One region of the Peribacillus frigoritolerans genome, then DNA from elsewhere that is predicted to be linked to it. Evidence: riboswitches for the same ligand, from Rfam matches in the RefSeq annotation. Region 1 holds a riboswitch; each other region holds the start of a gene.
What was found. Region 1 has a riboswitch for thiamine pyrophosphate ahead of thiC (phosphomethylpyrimidine synthase ThiC). Riboswitches for the same ligand answer to the same signal wherever they lie in the genome.
Positions count from the first base shown of each region.

Region 2: it holds a riboswitch for thiamine pyrophosphate, as region 1 does, so the genes downstream of both, tenA (thiaminase II) here and thiC (phosphomethylpyrimidine synthase ThiC) in region 1, are expected to answer to the same signal.
Region 3: it holds a riboswitch for thiamine pyrophosphate, as region 1 does, so the genes downstream of both, tenA (thiaminase II) here and thiC (phosphomethylpyrimidine synthase ThiC) in region 1, are expected to answer to the same signal.
Region 4: it holds a riboswitch for thiamine pyrophosphate, as region 1 does, so the genes downstream of both, ABOA58_RS20080 (ABC transporter substrate-binding protein) here and thiC (phosphomethylpyrimidine synthase ThiC) in region 1, are expected to answer to the same signal.

Region 1 is NZ_CP158190.1:4,716,594-4,720,806, reverse strand. It holds gene ABOA58_RS23240 (histidine phosphatase family protein) at 1-266, shown strand, start outside; gene ABOA58_RS23235 (HAD family hydrolase) at 402-1,190, shown strand; TPP riboswitch at 1,307-1,421, shown strand; gene thiC (phosphomethylpyrimidine synthase ThiC) at 1,557-3,335, shown strand; gene ABOA58_RS23225 (DUF3231 family protein) at 3,627-4,136, opposite strand.
Region 2 is NZ_CP158190.1:1,519,366-1,523,578, forward strand. It holds gene thiD (bifunctional hydroxymethylpyrimidine kinase/phosphomethylpyrimidine kinase) at 1-398, opposite strand, end outside; gene thiW (energy coupling factor transporter S component ThiW) at 367-888, opposite strand; gene tenA (thiaminase II) at 904-1,593, opposite strand; TPP riboswitch at 1,683-1,787, opposite strand; SAM riboswitch class I at 1,945-2,049, shown strand; gene ABOA58_RS07535 (Fur-regulated basic protein FbpA) at 2,224-2,412, shown strand; gene ABOA58_RS07540 (aspartyl-phosphate phosphatase Spo0E family protein) at 2,666-2,848, shown strand; gene ABOA58_RS07545 (GNAT family N-acetyltransferase) at 2,917-3,423, opposite strand; gene ABOA58_RS07550 (GDSL-type esterase/lipase family protein) at 3,643-4,213, shown strand, end outside.
Region 3 is NZ_CP158190.1:2,397,913-2,402,125, forward strand. It holds gene ABOA58_RS11765 (2-keto-4-pentenoate hydratase) at 1-286, shown strand, start outside; gene ABOA58_RS11770 (MFS transporter) at 312-1,673, shown strand; gene ABOA58_RS11775 (hypothetical protein) at 1,746-1,934, opposite strand; TPP riboswitch at 2,175-2,304, shown strand; gene tenA (thiaminase II) at 2,440-3,123, shown strand; gene ABOA58_RS11785 (ECF transporter S component) at 3,138-3,722, shown strand; gene ABOA58_RS11790 (ABC transporter ATP-binding protein) at 3,735-4,213, shown strand, end outside.
Region 4 is NZ_CP158190.1:4,099,644-4,103,856, reverse strand. It holds gene rarD (EamA family transporter RarD) at 1-177, shown strand, start outside; gene ABOA58_RS20085 (protein-glutamine gamma-glutamyltransferase) at 240-1,067, opposite strand; TPP riboswitch at 1,382-1,491, shown strand; gene ABOA58_RS20080 (ABC transporter substrate-binding protein) at 1,626-2,621, shown strand; gene ABOA58_RS20075 (thiamine-binding protein) at 2,633-2,917, shown strand; gene ABOA58_RS20070 (ABC transporter permease) at 2,914-3,696, shown strand; gene ABOA58_RS20065 (ABC transporter ATP-binding protein) at 3,680-4,213, shown strand, end outside.

The sequences.
Region 1 (4,213 bases):
GGGTAAAGCTGCCATTCATCCTTTGGGCCATCTGGATTCGCTGCTGCTCGGTGTTCAACAAGCAGACAAGGGCGGAAATTAAGATCGCAGAGCGAAGGATCAATAAAGTATTGGATGAAGTCTTTGCAAAGGGGGAAAGGGATGTTCTGATCGTGAGTCATGCCGCCCTCATGGTATATATGAGGAAAGAGCTGATCCGACGGGGGTTCACCGGTCCGAAATTCAAGATTGCCAGTAATGGAAAGCTGTATGTATTTGAAAGATGATAAGTGGATAAGGGTTTCCCACTAGAAAAGGTAAGTCATTTTCCGAATAGTTATTCTTTTTTTATTGGTTGTGGTTTATTATTGTAATAGTGTAATTTTTACGAATTCAATAATAGGGAAAGAGGGGTGGACATTTTGCTGAAGGCAGTTTTTTTTGATTTAGATGATACATTACTATGGGATCAGAAAAGTGTAAAAGAGGCTTTTGTGGCCACATGTGAAGTGGCCAAGGAGAAATATGATCTGAATGTCGACGAGTTTGAAGAAGCTGTGCGAAAGGAAGCGCGTGAGCTTTATTCTTCTTACGATACATATGCATTCACACAAATGATCGGAATCAACCCATTTGAGGGGCTATGGGGAAATTTCCAGGATGATCATGATGAATTCAGGAAGATGGCCGGGATTGCTCCGGCTTATCGGAAAGAAGCGTGGACGAGAGGGTTATTGGCATTAGGGATCGATGACCCGGAATTTGGGCTTGAACTGGCAGAACGTTTCCCTGCAGAGAGACGCAAAAAGCCATTTATCTATGAAGAAACATTCCGTGTTCTGGATGAATTAAAAGGGAAGTATAAATTGCTATTGCTTACGAACGGATCTCCTGAGCTGCAAAATACCAAACTTGAAATTACGCCTGAACTGGTTCCTTATTTCGACCAAATCGTGATATCAGGCGCATTTGGAAGAGGTAAACCGGATGCCTCCATTTTTGAGCATGCTTTGGAAATCATGGAGCTTGATAAAGATGAAGTATTGATGGTCGGCGATAATTTAATGACGGATATCCTTGGAGCATCACGGGTAGGCATAAAGTCGGTTTGGATAAATCGCCATGATAAGGAACGGAATGAAGTGATTCCAACCTATGAAATCAAGCATTTAGAGGAGCTCTACCCTATCCTTGAGGGCCTGGGGAATTAATTGACGGCTCTCCTTCAAATAACAAATTTTTGAGAGTTGTAATGAAAATATTAGGTCTTTCAAATTATTTACAGAATGAAAAGGGTGAGATATAGTTATCCTGTAATCAATTAAATTATTCAGACTAGGGGTGTCCAATATAAGTTGGGCTGAGAGAGAAGCGCTTAAGCTTCTTAACCCTCAGGACCTGATCTGGTTCATACCAGCGTGGGGAAGTTAGAATCTACTAAACAATGACATTTCAATTGGTCATTTCTGTAGCCATACTAACGTTAGCCAGGTCTTAAATATGAGATCTGGCTTTTTCGTGCGAAATGGATTGGATTTTGTCCTTTTTAAATGAACTTAAAAAGGAGAAATGAAATCATGATGAGTAATTCAGTAAATGACATGAACGTTTCAATTATGTCCAGTTTTGCCGGGAGTAAAAAAGTGTATGTTGAGGGATCTAGACCCGATATTAGGGTACCCATGCGTGAAATTAAGCTAAGTCCGACTACAGGGTCATTCGGCGAAGAGGAGAATCCGCCTTTACGAGTATATGACACAAGCGGTTTTTATACGGATTCAGAATATCCCATTGATATTCATAAAGGTCTTGCCCCGATTAGACGCAGCTGGGTTCTGGAAAGGGAAGATGTTGAAGAGTATGAAGGGCGTGAAATAAAGCCCGAAGATAACGGGTATAAAAAAGAGTCACGAACCAAAGCAGAAGTTTTTCCGGGATTGAAAAGAAAACCATTGCGTGCAGCGAATGGGCAAAACGTAACCCAGCTCCATTATGCCCGAAAAGGTATCATAACTCCGGAAATGGAGTTCATCTCGATCAGGGAAAATGTAGCCCCTGAGTTTGTAAGAGAAGAGGTAGCTAGCGGGAGGGCGATCATACCGGCAAATATTAACCATCCTGAAAGTGAGCCCATGATCATCGGACGTAATTTTCATGTGAAAATAAATGCGAATATTGGAAATTCCGCTGTTAGTTCATCGATCGAAGCTGAAGTGGAGAAAATGACTTGGGCTACACGTTGGGGTGCAGACAACATAATGGATCTTTCCACCGGAAAGAATATTCACACGACCCGGGAATGGATTATCAGGAATTCACCTGTGCCAGTTGGGACGGTTCCGATATATCAAGCATTGGAAAAAGTGAATGGAGTCGCGGAAGATTTAAATTGGGAAGTTTTCCGGGATACATTAATCGAGCAGGCTGAGCAAGGTGTCGATTACTTCACCATACACGCCGGTGTGCTTTTGCGATACATTCCCATGACAGCAAAGCGAGTTACGGGAATCGTTTCCCGGGGGGGCTCCATCATGGCACAATGGTGCTTGGCCCATCACCAAGAAAGTTTTCTCTATACTCACTTTGAAGAGATTTGTGAAATCATGAAGGCGTATGATGTCTCTTTCTCATTAGGTGACGGCCTCCGTCCTGGCTCCATTGCAGATGCAAACGATGAGGCTCAATTTGCTGAATTGGAAACACTTGGGGAACTGACGAAGATTGCTTGGAAGCACGATGTTCAAGTCATGGTGGAGGGACCCGGTCACGTACCGATGCATTTGATTAAAGAAAATATGGATAAGCAGCTGGAAGTCTGTCAAGAAGCTCCATTCTATACCCTGGGACCATTGACAACGGATATAGCTCCTGGATACGATCATATCACTTCTGCGATTGGTGCTGCCATGATTGGATGGTTTGGAACGGCCATGCTTTGTTATGTGACACCGAAAGAGCATTTGGGACTTCCGAATAAAGAGGATGTTCGTGTAGGGGTCATTACTTATAAAATTGCAGCCCACGCAGCTGATCTTGCAAAAGGCCATCCCCAGGCACGGAAACGGGATGATGCCCTTTCGAAGGCTAGATTCGAATTTCGTTGGAGAGATCAATTCAATCTTTCCCTCGATCCTGAAAGGGCAGTTGAATATCACGATGAAACACTTCCGGCAGAGGGTGCCAAAACAGCCCATTTCTGTTCAATGTGCGGACCCAAATTCTGCAGTATGAGGATTTCTCAGGACATCCGTGATTTGGCGAAGGAAAAGGGTCTGGGTTTTGAGTCGGTAATCGATGAAGGTCTTAAAGAAAAAGCGAATGAATTTAGGAAAACGGACGGGGAAATCTATCTGTGATTCCGACGAGAGGGAGAATTCGATGAATCGGGTAATCCAAATAAAAGTTGAAATGAAACAGTTGGAAACTCAATTGGAACAGCTGAAAAGGGAGCTGAACATTTTTCGCGAGAATTGTAATCATGAATTTGTAAAAACTGATTATAGTCAACAATGCACAAAGTGCCACTTAATCGAAAGTCTGCAATGGTAGTGATTCCTTAATCGTCCTTTCATTATCGGAATTAATCCCTTAATCATGTTGGGCATCCAATCACGATGTCAACATGATTAGGGGATATTTCATTATATTTACATACTTGTTTTATTAATATGAAGAGGAGGAGGGACAAGCCAGCCTTTTTCCTTATTCAATCTTAGGAAGTCAGCACCCAATGCAGCTTTATTCGTATGGAATTGTGCGAACATCTGTGCAATATCTTCTCGGATGCATTGACCCATGATTTGGCTGCAAGCAACTAATCCTGCATTAATATCGATTGATACTGAAGCAGAGATTTCAGGATCTTGAAGACGTGCCCCGACTGGAATATCCTCCAAATTAGCTTTAGGTCTTTCAGGTGGTGACGGAGGCAGTCCTACGTTATTTTCTTTTAATAATGATTCAAGTTGGTCATGTTCCTGTTTCCCTTGATTGATCACTTCAACAAGTAATTTATGCAGGTCCTTGTCGCCAGTATGATTAAGCATAGTTTGATGACAGGCAATCAGCCCTTTTGTAGTTGTAAGAAATGCCCATGTTCCGAATACCTCTCCGTAATGCATAGGCTCTTCTTTCGGATTTCCGCTTAAAATTCCCATAACCATCCTCCTTGAAATTCACTATTTAACGCATTTAAGTTACCCTGAATTCTTCCAAGTATGCATCAAAGATGTTT
Region 2 (4,213 bases), 2.4 Mb from region 1:
AGTGTTGCAAGCGGAAGCAAATCCATTTTTAAGGCGGAGACAGCCTTTTCGTCGAGCAAATGGTGGCCGCTTTTGGAAATCATGACAGGGTCAAGGATAACGATGGCAGGCATGAAGGTTTTAAGGGACGCAGCGACTGTTTCCACGATTTCTTTTGATCCAAGCATGCCTATTTTTACTGCATCGACAGGAATATCTTCAAAGATAGCTGCAATTTGGTCCGATATGATAGCTGTTTCAATTGGCTGTACTGAACGGACTTCCATTGTATTTTGTGCGGTTACGGCTGTTATTGCAGACATTCCAAAGACCCCATGTGCAGAAAATGTTTTTAAATCCGCTTGTATTCCAGCACCGCCCCCTGAATCAGAGCCGGCGATGGTTAATGCTGTTTTCATAAAAAAACCCCTTCATATAATTATTTTTTAGAAGTATTTTAAGTAATATGAAAGCTAAAATCGCACCTGCGAATGAACTGAGCATAAAAGCCGGTAAAAAACCAAAAAGAGCCGCTTTTTCTCCTATTAGGAGGATGGCAAGTGGATAACAGGCCAGGGAACCGAGAATGCCGGTCCCGATTACTTCACCTAAACAAGCGAATTTTAAGCTTTGTGTTTTTCGATAAAGGATGGCAGCCAAAAGTGCACCGATCATGCTGCCGGGAAAGGCGAATATTGAACCGGTACCAGACATGTTTCTAATGATGGAAACTAAGAAAGCTTGTGTCACAGCATAAGCAGGCCCCAATAGAACGGCCGTGAGGACATTTGCCAGATGCTGAATAGGAAAGACCTTTGCAAATCCTGCAGGGATGAAAATAAATGAACTGGTCAGCGTCGTTATAGCCGTGATCATGGCAGTTAACGTCAGTTTCTTGATGGGATTCATCATCATGTCTGCGACCTACAGCGGCCAATCCTGCTCATTTTGAACCATATCCCAGAATAAATATTCATATCGGGAAGTAACCAAAAAGTGCTTTTCTAATCTAAGAAGTTCCTTTTCTGGCATGCCTTCCGTCAATTCTTCCAACAATGCGATCAGCCACTTGTGTGCTTCCCCGAATTCAGGTGATGAATAGGACCTTATCCAATCTGCGTAGCGATTGTTTTCCAATGCTGCTCCATTTTGTTCTTTTAGTAGCAAACCGATTTCATAATAATCCCAAGCGCAGGGCAGGAGACAGGCGATCAAGTCTGCCAAAGTCCCATGCTGAGCTGTATTTAGCATGTAACCTGTATAGGCTAGAGTGGTGGGAGTAGGTTCTGTTTCTTCCAATTCCTTGGCACTGATCCCGAATTCGGAAGCATATTGCCGATGGATATCCATTTCCACTTGAAGGGTTTCATTTAAAATGCTCGCAAACTTTGCCATGGTTTCGATGTTATGAGCTTTGATGACACCTAAAGCAAAGAGCTTGGAATAATCCATGAGATAGATATAGTCCTGCTTCAGGTAATAGGCAAATTTCTTTTCAGGAAGCGTGCCGTTTCCAATTGCCTGGACAAAGGGATGTGAATGGTTCCTTTTCCAAATCTCTTTTGCCCGTGCATGAAGTCTATCACTGAATGTTTCTGTTTTAATATTCTCCATTGTTCATCCTCCTTTAGAATGGTTCCCGTTGATAATGAAAAACCCCGTTCCTGAATACGGAACGGGGTAGATGGATATAGTCTGTAAATGGACGATATCATCCACTTCCCTCCGCCGGTATGAGCCGGTTCAGGTTCAAAGGGTCCGGAACTATTTCCATCTCAGTCTTAAAAAAGACTCCCCTAGTGGTGTGAATTGTATGTAATTACTGACATCATATCAGAAAGACAAGAAAATGCAACCCGTATTTGAAGAGAGAGCACATTATGTCCAGGAAAAAAGGGAGAACCAGGTAATTGACTTTTGATGATTATTAGGATAGAATCATTTCTACATCATTTATATATCGAATTCTTATCCAGAGAGGTGGAGGGACTTGGCCCAAAGAAACCTCGGCAGCGGACCCGTTTTGGGAACTGTGCTAAATCCAACAAGCATATGCTTGGAAGATAAGAAGAGCCGTACGGACACTGTCAGCCTCTTCTTGAATTAGAAGGGGCTTTTATTTTTGGAAATAACGTTTAGTGACATAATAGAAAAGGTATATATAATTTGGTGAAAATCAAACAAGTTGATAAAGTTAGCTAACTAGAAGCAGGCTCTAGGATGACTAGGAAAGGAGCCATTTACATGGCAGAATTATTTAAGAGGATTGAACAGAGGAAGGCAAAGCTCATTGAAGAGCTATTGGCCAATGGAGTATACAAAACCTCTGATGAAAGGCACCTTTATGATGCCCCATTAAAAGTGCTCGAAGATGAATATAGGATAGTTATAAATAGACCTAATAACGAGTCACCTTCTGAATGGATGACATAGTAAGCGATGGACTATATTTTGGGTTCTGGGATAAGGTATATGATGTAAGCATTCACAGTCTACACTAGTGGATGCTTTTTTGGGTTTAATAGAAAATGACATAAAATATACATAATTAAAGAATAAAGTAGGTGTTTTGTCACATTTGACCTATAAAATAACACATTTTATTTCTGGAAAATAGTTGATTTTAACTAGTAGTTTCATTATGATGAAAGTGTAAAAAAATTGAATAAATGGGAGGTGGCATATAATGCCTTGCCGTAAGGTAACTATAGAAAGAATTGAAGAAAAGAGACAGGAAATGTTCAAATTAGCAGCAAGTTACGGCTTAACAAGTCTGCTAACTGTTCAAGCCAGTCAAGAATTGGATACGCTATTAAATGCGTTAGCAAGTAAAAGAGAGTCTGAATATTTTTCCCTCCAAAAAGCATAAATTAGCCAATTCGACCTGTATTAATTTGAAAAAGCTACTGCTCAAGGCAATAGCTCTAAAGAATTATATTAAATATCGACACGTTTACCGAGAATGATCAAATCCCGCTCAATGCCATCCAGCTCGGCAACTTGAGGTAAATGTGCCCATTCTTCAAACCCGAATTTGGAAAAAAGCTTAAGGCTCGGTATATTGTGGGCGAAAATGAAACCCAATATAGTCTTAATACCTAATTTTGGACTCAATTCAATTGCCTTTTGAATCGAAATTTGTCCGATTCCTTTTCCCCGGAAATAATCATCAATATAAATGCTGATTTCGGCAGTGAAATTATATGCCGGTCGGCCATAGAAGGATTGAAAGCTCATCCATCCAGCAGTTTTCCCTTCTATAGTAATGATATATAGCGGTCTACTTTCTGAATGATGTTCCTCAAACCATTTAACCCTCGATTGAACGGATACAGGCTCCGTATCCGCCGTGACCATTCTTGAAGCAATTGTCGAATTATATATTTCAACAATTCTGGGTAGATCAGATAGTTCTGCCTCTCTAAACTCTATGTGCTCTTCCATGATTTAAACTCCTAACTATCATTTATTCAATCTCCAGAATGAAGGGTAATCCCGTTTTTTGTTTAAGGGACGGTAAATGACACTCAATCCATTGAAAGTTTTTTATTATCATACACTCTTTACTCTTTATCTGACAATTCCTTTTTTATGTTACGTCTGCAGGTTTTTGGGGTATGTAAAGGATTAAATACTTCTAGTAAAAAGACAGAGGAGAACCAAATGAAAAAATTGTCAGTTTTTTTGATTATAGTACTGGTTATATGTTTTGCTGCATATGAGTTTCAGGCCTCGGAGTCGGAAGATGTGCAAAGGGTGATGGCTTTTGGAGATTCGTTAACCTATGGAAAAGGGGATAAGGACGGGGAAGGATATATAGAAGGCCTGGAGGATGAATTGAATAACCCGGAATCGGAACAAAAGGTGAGTTTTTGGAATTACGGTATAAAAGGCCAGGAAACGGATGGGGTGATGAAACAGCTTGATGATTACCGCATTAAAACGAAACTTGATGAAGCCGATACTTTCATCGTTTATATCGGAACGAATGACTTGATCAATAGTAACGGCGGGGACTTGGAGAAAATCAGTGATCGTAAAATCAATGAGGGTAAACGGGAGTATATCAGCCATCTGAAAAAGATTACGGCAACACTGATAAAGGCAAACGATAAAGCGGATATTCTGGTAGTGGGACTATATAACCCGATTAAAGGAAATCAAAAACTTGAAAAGCACATTCGCGATTATAACCAGTCAATAAAGGGAATAGCGGATAAAGACAAAAGGATGT
Region 3 (4,213 bases), 2.3 Mb from region 1:
CAATCAAGCTTATTCACCGTATCACACGGACTGGGCTCAAGCAGAAGTTACGCTTTATCAAAATGGTGAAATGCAAAAGAGGGGTCGCGGTGAAGCTGTGCTCGATCACCCGATTCATTCGATTGTGGAGCTTGTAAAAATGATTAACCGGGAAGGACTTTCCATCCAGGCTGGAATGATTGTTTTAGTAGGCGGAATTACAGATGCCGTATCGATACAGGCAAGCGATGAAATAATAGCAGATTACGGTGAACTAGGGAAACTGACATTACATGTTATAGCGTGAAATATGGCAAAGAGGAGGGAATATATTGCGTGAGGTCAATGCTTCGGAAGTGGTAGGTAATAGTAGATTTGGCCGTTTTCATATAATGGTCTTCATGTGGTGTTTGTTCGCAATTACCTTTGATGGATTTGATATAGCCATGTACGGAGTAGGTTTGCCTTTGATGATGGAGGAATGGAACTTGACGCCAGTCGAAGCTGGCGGAATTGCAAGTTACTCATTGTTCGGTATGATGGTGGGAGCACTCATTTTTGCACCTCTTGCGGATAAAATAGGGAGAAAAAAAGTGCTTGCCATCTGTATATGTCTATTCAGTGTTTTTACATTACTTTCAAGTTTTGCCCCGGATCCTGCCTTTTTCTCGGTTATGCGATTTATAGCGGCCTTGGGAATGGGAGGATTAATGCCAAACGTCATCTCCCTAATGGCGGAATACTCACCCAAAAAGAATAAGGTTCTCATTGTAACCGCTATGTACTGCGGTTATTCTATCGGAAGCATACTCGCTTCTTTAATTGGAATGTATGTGATGGAACAAATGAGTTGGAGGGTTTTGTATTGGATAGGGGCGCTTCCCTTGCTGGCACTGCCATTCTTCATGAAGCAATTTCCTGAATCGCTTTCCTATTATGTTATTCGAAAACAAGGAGAAAAGCTTGCTGGAATCCTGAATCGCATTGATCCAGACGGCGACTATAAAGAGTCGGACGATTATGAGTTTGCCAAAGTCCAAGAAAGGGCAAAGGGCTTTCCAGTCAAGAAACTCTTTGAAAATAAGCGCACTCTTAGCACATTTGCGTTTTGGGTAGCTGCCTTTAATTGTTTACTTATGGTATACGGACTCAATACATGGTTACCCAAAATCATGCAGCAGTCCGGATACGGCCTTTCATCCAGTTTATCTTTCAATCTTATATCGGGAATAGGACAAATTGGCGGATCGATAATTGGAGGGTATTTAGTTGGGAAAATAGGCCATAGAAGAGTACTTTTATCCCTCTGTGCCATGGGTACGGTCTGTTTTGTTATATTAGGTTTGACCTCAAATGCAGCAGCATTATATATTCTGATCGCTTTTGGAGGGGCCAGTACAGTCGGCACGATGAATTTGGCCAATACGTATATATCCGAGTATTATCCGCGGGAGATAAGGTCCACCGGGATAGGTTGGGCCTTGGCTTTTGGTAGAATTGGAGCGATTGTTGCCCCAACATTAATAGGATTACTGCTCGCTGCTAACTATTCACCACAAAATGCATTCATGGCCTTCACGGTTCCGAGCATAATGGCTGCCTTGGCGTTACTCGTTGTGAAAGAGAGGTATGGCAGCTATGATAAACTGCAGCTTGAGGAAAATATAAAACTAAAAGCTACATCGAATGTATAATATTGTTCTCTAGTAGATGGCCTATATGTCAGCGGACAGTCATGCAACTGTTCCCTGCCATATAGGCTATTTTTAGAGAATAAAAGATTTCACGAGTAAAGTTGGAGAATTCACGAGTAAACCAGCTAAATTCACGAGTAAACAGGCCAAACTCACGAGTAAAACAGCTAAATTCACGAGTAAAACGGCCAAACTCACGATTAAAGCAGCTAAGCTCATTAGTAAAACGGCCAAACTCACGATTAAAGCAGCTAAACTCATTAGTAAAGCAGCAGAAATCCCATGTAAACATCAATTTCACGAGTAAAACGGCCAAACTCACGAGTGAATTACGTAGCGAAACCCATTGATTAAAGTGCCGTTAAACTGCTGGGTAAATGGGGGTTATGCAAGATTGAAAGGTTAGTAACCCTAAATCATTAAGTTGAAAACTTTCCGTAATACGTTTGACAATTGGATTTATCGTGTTAATATAAAGGCAAATGAAATTTAATATACAATTTGTACCACTAGGGGTGCTTTATAGGTGAAAGTTGATTTTTACCGCAGAAGCTGAGATTAAAGTATGACTTTAAGACCCTTAGAACCTGATCTGGTTTATACCAGCGTAGGGAAGTGGGGTCTGGAACAATACGTTTCTGTATTATTTCAAGTACAACCACTTTCTTTACGTTTAAGAAAGTGGTTTTTTGTTTGCAAAAAAAGGGGTGATAAAAGGTTTTTTTCCGTAACATTTCTTGAAAAATATAATTTGGAGGTAATGGACATGAAGTTTTCAGAGGAAATTCGTCAGGAAGCTGATCATATTTGGGAAGCTAGTTTTAATCACCCGTTTGTTGCAGGAATAGGAGATGGCACATTGCCATTGGAGTGTTTCCGTTTTTATGTCATGCAAGATTCCTATTATTTATCTCATTTTGCTAGAGTTCAAGCTTTAGGGGCAGTCAAAGCTACGGATTTACATACAACAAGCAGGCTTGCGGGCCATGCACAAGGAACATATGAAGCGGAGTTGAAGCTTCATGAGAATTTTTCTGAGAGATTAGGCATCACAAAAGAAGAACGGGATAATTTCAAACCTGCCCCGACTGCTTATGCTTATACCTCCCATATGTATCGTGCGGCATATTCGGGACATTTAGGGGATGTTATTGCAGCTATCTTGCCGTGTTACTGGCTGTATTATGAAATAGGTGAAAGACTGCAAGGGTGCATGCCGGAAGAGCCGATTTATCAAGAATGGATAGCGGCTTACGGAGGGGAGTGGTTCCGCACTTTGGTGGAAGAGCAAATTGCGAGGCTTGATGAGATTGCTGAAAAAGTGACAGACGAAGATAAGGAAAGAATGAAAGAGCATTTTATCCTCAGCAGCCAATATGAATACTCATTTTGGGAAATGGCTTATCGTTTAGAGACATGGCCTGTGCATAAGGAAACACTAGAAGTATAAAGGGGAATGAAACAATGAAAAAAGGATTGAAATTAACGGACATATTGGTCACGATCGTAATTGCGGTAGCATTTGGAATCGTTTATATCCTTTGGGGTTCGATCTATTATTCCGTTAAACCATTCGGGTTACATTTGGATCAACTTATTTATGGAATGTGGTTTATAGCTGGCCCCGTCGCCTTTTTAATTTTACGGAAACCGGGTGTGGCACTTTTGGCGGAGATAGCAGCAGCTTCCGGGGAGTTCTTTCTTGGTTCACCATGGGGGCTGACCGTGCTGTTATATGGGGTGGTACAAGGTTTGTTCGCGGAACTGGTGTTCAGGGCGTTCAAATATAAAAAATTCAATATGCCGGTGGCCGTTTTAGCTGCGATAGCTTCCTGCCTGGCATCAGTTATCATGGATTTTGCATACGGGGAAATAGGTGCGCTTTCTACTTGGAATCTATCGTTATTCATGATAGCGAGGTTTTTGGGTTCCATATTCTTTGCAGGTGTGACTGCTTATTATCTAGTTAAAGTCCTGGAAGCAACAGGTGTAACTAATCTTGTGCGTCCGGTTTCAAATAAAGATTATGCAGAACTGGATCAAAAGTAGAGGTTGAGGGCCATGGAACCAATCGTTTTTGTTGAAAAGTTAAGAATGAAATTTCCCGGTGATGAATCTTTAATATTCAAGGACCTATCACTATCGTTTGATCAAGGAGAAAAAGTGCTATTGTTGGGACCATCAGGATGTGGTAAGTCGACTCTTTTACAAGTGTTAAGCGGATTGATTCCAAATTCTATCGAAGTACCGATGAAAACGGAGAAATTGAAATGCCCTTCTTCATGGGGATATGTTTTTCAAGACCCTGATAGTCAGTTTTGCATGCCATTTGCCGATGAGGAAATTGCCTTCGTCCTTGAGAATCTTTCCGTCCCTAAAGAAGAAATGAAAGAGAAGATTCAAAATCATTTCCGTAAAGTAGGATTGAACCTGGGCCATACAAGTATTGGAACATTATCAGGCGGGATGAAACAGCGTCTGGCAATCGCTTCAGTATTGGCCCTTGAACCAGACGTGATATTTTTAGATGAACCAACCGC
Region 4 (4,213 bases), 620 kb from region 1:
GCTCCGACCTTATCTTTATTGATCGGGGTATTCGTCTATCATGAAAGTTTCACGAAAGCACATCTTTTAGCCTTTTTGTTCATATGGTCAGCCTTGGCTGTTTATACACTATCCATAACGAAATGGGGTCAGGCAAGTGCCCGCAGGTTCAAAGGCAAAGGGAATATTGGTGCGTGAAAAGAAAAAATGCTTGGGAGATCTCTCCCCAAGCATTTTTTTATGCATATAAAACAAAAAGGTCATGAAAGGTATATCTTCGAACCTATTTCAGAAACAATACAATTGGAAAGGCTGACAGGACAGTGATCGGGCTTTGCTCGGGGGATATTTAGTTGAAATTGTCTATAGAAGGAACTATCCAGGAAAATGATATGTGTTGTCAAGAATGCTGATATGGTGGCGTACGGCTTTCTATTGCTATTTAATTCATTGATGATTCCCTGTGCAGTGGTAATCCCGATCCCGTGGCCATAAAAGAGGTTTCTCCCTAATAATATGGCATTTTCACCTTGCCATTCAGGAGTTGTCTCGTCATGATCAGGGTTTATGAAGTAAACGCAATCCCCTGGTAAATAATCCCGTCCTTGGTGAATGATAAGAGCCATATTCCTTGGAGGGCGAAAGTCATATAAAAATAGGTCTGAAAAAAGATAGTCGAAATTCCTGGGGCCGATTAAATCCAAAATCGCCTTTAAAAAAGTGACGACTATTGCTGTCCCGCATTCGAAGGCATAAAGCCTTCCATTCATGAAAATGTCAACAAGCGCAGCATGAGGGAGAATCCCTGGCTGAAGGGTAAAGGTGCCATCCTTTGAAAGGTGCCAATATTTTTGATTGGATTGAGATTCCTCAAGTGTGGAAAATTCCGGACCACTTTTATCCAACGCAATAGCTGCCTCTATGACTCGGTTCCTCAGCTGTATCTCGAAATTAAAATCCCCAAAGTTCCGGTATTCAAAAACGTTAGAATCTTCCGCCAAGCATTGAAGAGTTTCAAGTGATTTGGCAGATGCTGTACCTGGTTGGATTTGACTGACATCTAACCATTTGTGATTAATCTTTATCATGATCATATCCACCTTTTGCTTATGAAATTAAGGGTTTAATAAAACCGGTAAACAAAAATGTCTACAGGTAATGCTCATTATATGAATGCTTGCAAAGAAATGACTATTTGATAAGTGTCCGCCACCGTTGCAGCCAAGAATGATTAGAAAGGAAAGAGGCAGAATTATTTTGCTTTCAATGATTTTCGTTCCAAAAGATGTTTTGCAAGAAATCCTAAAGTGCCAGGAATACCTTTCCAATTAGTGAGAAGAAGCAAATTAGTATTCCTTTTTCCCTATGAATTGATATAATGAGAGAGAAAAGTTCATATGTGCGAGAAATGTAGGGGGGCCAGTACTGCTGGCTGAGATTGCATCCTTTAGATGCTGACTCTTTGAACCTGATCTGGATGATGCCAGCGGAGGGAACATATTATTACTGATTTTCTGTTTTGTATGTTAACGTCCGAATTCATCTTCGGGCGTTTTTTGCTTTTTTATCCAGTATTTGAATAGAACCTGGAGCCCCATTATGGTTCCGGCATATGGATCTTATAAGATGTGTAGGAGGATAATGACTTGAATAAATTCTTACCACTGTTAACTTCGTTGTTCCTTTTGGCTGGATGCGGTGCAGGCGGAACTAATGAAAAAGAAGAAGCATCTAAAAATGAAGAATTAAAAAAGGTATCGGTCGTGCTCGATTGGACACCGAATACAAACCATACAGGATTGTATGTAGCCAAGGAAAAAGGTTATTTTAAAGACCAAGGTCTTGATGTGGAAATTATCATGCCAGGTGAAGCTGGAGCGGATAAGCTTGTCGCTTCAGGAAAATCTGAATTTGGCGTGAGCTACCAGGAGGGCATAACGCAGGCCCGCGTGCAGGGCGTGCCGATTGTTTCGGTTGCTGCCGTCATCCAGCATAATACCTCTGGATTCGCTTCCCCTGAGGCAAAGAACATTAAAACTCCCAAGGATTTTGAAGGGAAAACGTATGGTGGCTGGGGGTCTCCGGTTGAAAAGGCCATTATTGATTCACTAATGAAAAAAGAAAATGCGGATGTAAATGAAGTGGATATAGTCAATACAGGAGACATGGATTTTTTCACTTCGGTTAAAAGGGATATAGATTTTGCCTGGATTTATTATGGATGGACAGGCATTGAGGCTGAGTTGCGAAATGAAAAGCTTAATATGGTTTACTTAACCGAATACTCAGATAAGCTTGATTACTATACGCCTGTTTTGACTACAAATGAAAAGATGATAAAAGAAGATCCCGAAACTGTTAAAGCATTCGTTCATGCAGCATCGAAAGGGTACCAGTTTGCGATTAAGAATCCTGCTGATGCAGCAGACATGTTAATTAAGTCTGCGCCGGATCTTGATGCAAAACTAGTTAAGAAAAGCCAGGAGTGGCTTGCAGCCAAGTATCAGGATGATGCTCCGCGTTGGGGTGAACAAAAACTGGAAATCTGGAAGAATTACAGTGATTGGATGACTGAAAACAAGCTTCTTGAAGGTGATTTCGATCCTGAAAAGGCATTTACCAATGAATTTTTACCAAAATAGGAGGAAATACAATGGCCAATTCATTAATTAGTATACAAATTATCCCTAAAGGGGAAAATGTCATCCCTATGGTCGATGAAGCAATCAAGATCATTGAAGAATCAGGTGTCAAGTATGAGGTTCACCCGCTTGAAACGACAATGGAGGGCGAGCTTTCCGAACTTTTTGCCGTGATAGAAAAAATGAATGTAAGAATGATTGAAATAGGATCGCCGAATGTCATTTCGCAAGTGAAAATATTATATCAGCCAAGCGGGATTACGATGGATACGTTAACGGAGAAATATCGGGCATGATCGGAAGGGGAATTTGGAAGAAGGGGGCTCCCTTCTTTCTTTTATTATTGTTGCTGATAGTTTGGGAGTCAGTGACAGTCTTATTGAAGGTTGAAGAATGGCTGCTTCCCGCTCCATCGGCCATTTTCATAGAAGGAATTGAGTCGTCGCGCAATCTTTACGGACACCTTATATCCACAACCGAGCTTGCGTTGTCGGGCTTTTTTATTGGAAGCTGCATCGGCTTATTGGTTGCTGCAACCTTACACCTATTTCCAGGTGTGAAGGACGCGGTTTATCCTCTGCTCATACTATCACAAAATATACCTATCATAGTTTTGGCCCCGCTTTTGGTGATCTGGTTTGGCTTTGGCATGCTGCCTAAGTTAATCGTGATTTCGCTTGTATGTTTTTTTCCGGTTGCGGTTGCATCATTGGACGGTTTTCGCCAGACACCATACGAACTTAAGCATTATTTCAAGATGATGGGAGCGGGAAAGAACCAGTTATTTTGGAAGCTGGAATTTCCCCACTCAATCCCGTTCATTTTCTCCGGCCTGAAAATTTCGGCCACCTATAGTGTAATGGGTGCGGTTATTTCAGAGTGGCTCGGGGCAAAATCGGGGATTGGTGTTTATATGACGCTCGCGTCTTCTGCGTTCAGGACAGACCGGGTGTTTGTTGCCATTTTCATCATCATGGGAATGAGCCTGATCTTTTTTGGAATCATCACCTTCCTGGAGAAATACTTAGTTTCTTGGAAGAGAAAGGAGGGCGGCAAGGATGAAGCTGGAAATTAAAGATGTCTCCTATTCTTTCGATGGTAAACAGAATATATTGGAGAATATGAATTTTCATGTGGGTGATGGGGAATTTGTCACGATCCTTGGGCCATCGGGCAGTGGTAAAAGTACATTGTTCCACTTGATCGGCGGTATTTTGAAGCCGGATCATGGCATCATTTCACTGGATGGTAAAAAGATAAATGGTTTAAAGGGCCATATCAGCTATATGCCGCAGCAGCCTTCCCTTTTACCTTGGAGAACGGTATTGGAAAATGTTTTGCTTGGAAGTGAACTTGCTGGGATCAAAGATAAAGAAAAGGCAAAAGCCCTTTTGAGGAAAGCTGGATTAGAAGAGTATGAGAAAGCATATCCGCATGAATTATCAGGAGGCATGAAGCAAAGGGCCGCATTCATCCGGAGTATCTTAAGTCCACAGGACTTGATGTGCCTGGACGAACCCTTTTCTGCCTTGGATGAACTGACAAGATTGAAAATGCAAAAATGGCTGTTGTCGGTTTGGGAAGAAAATCGG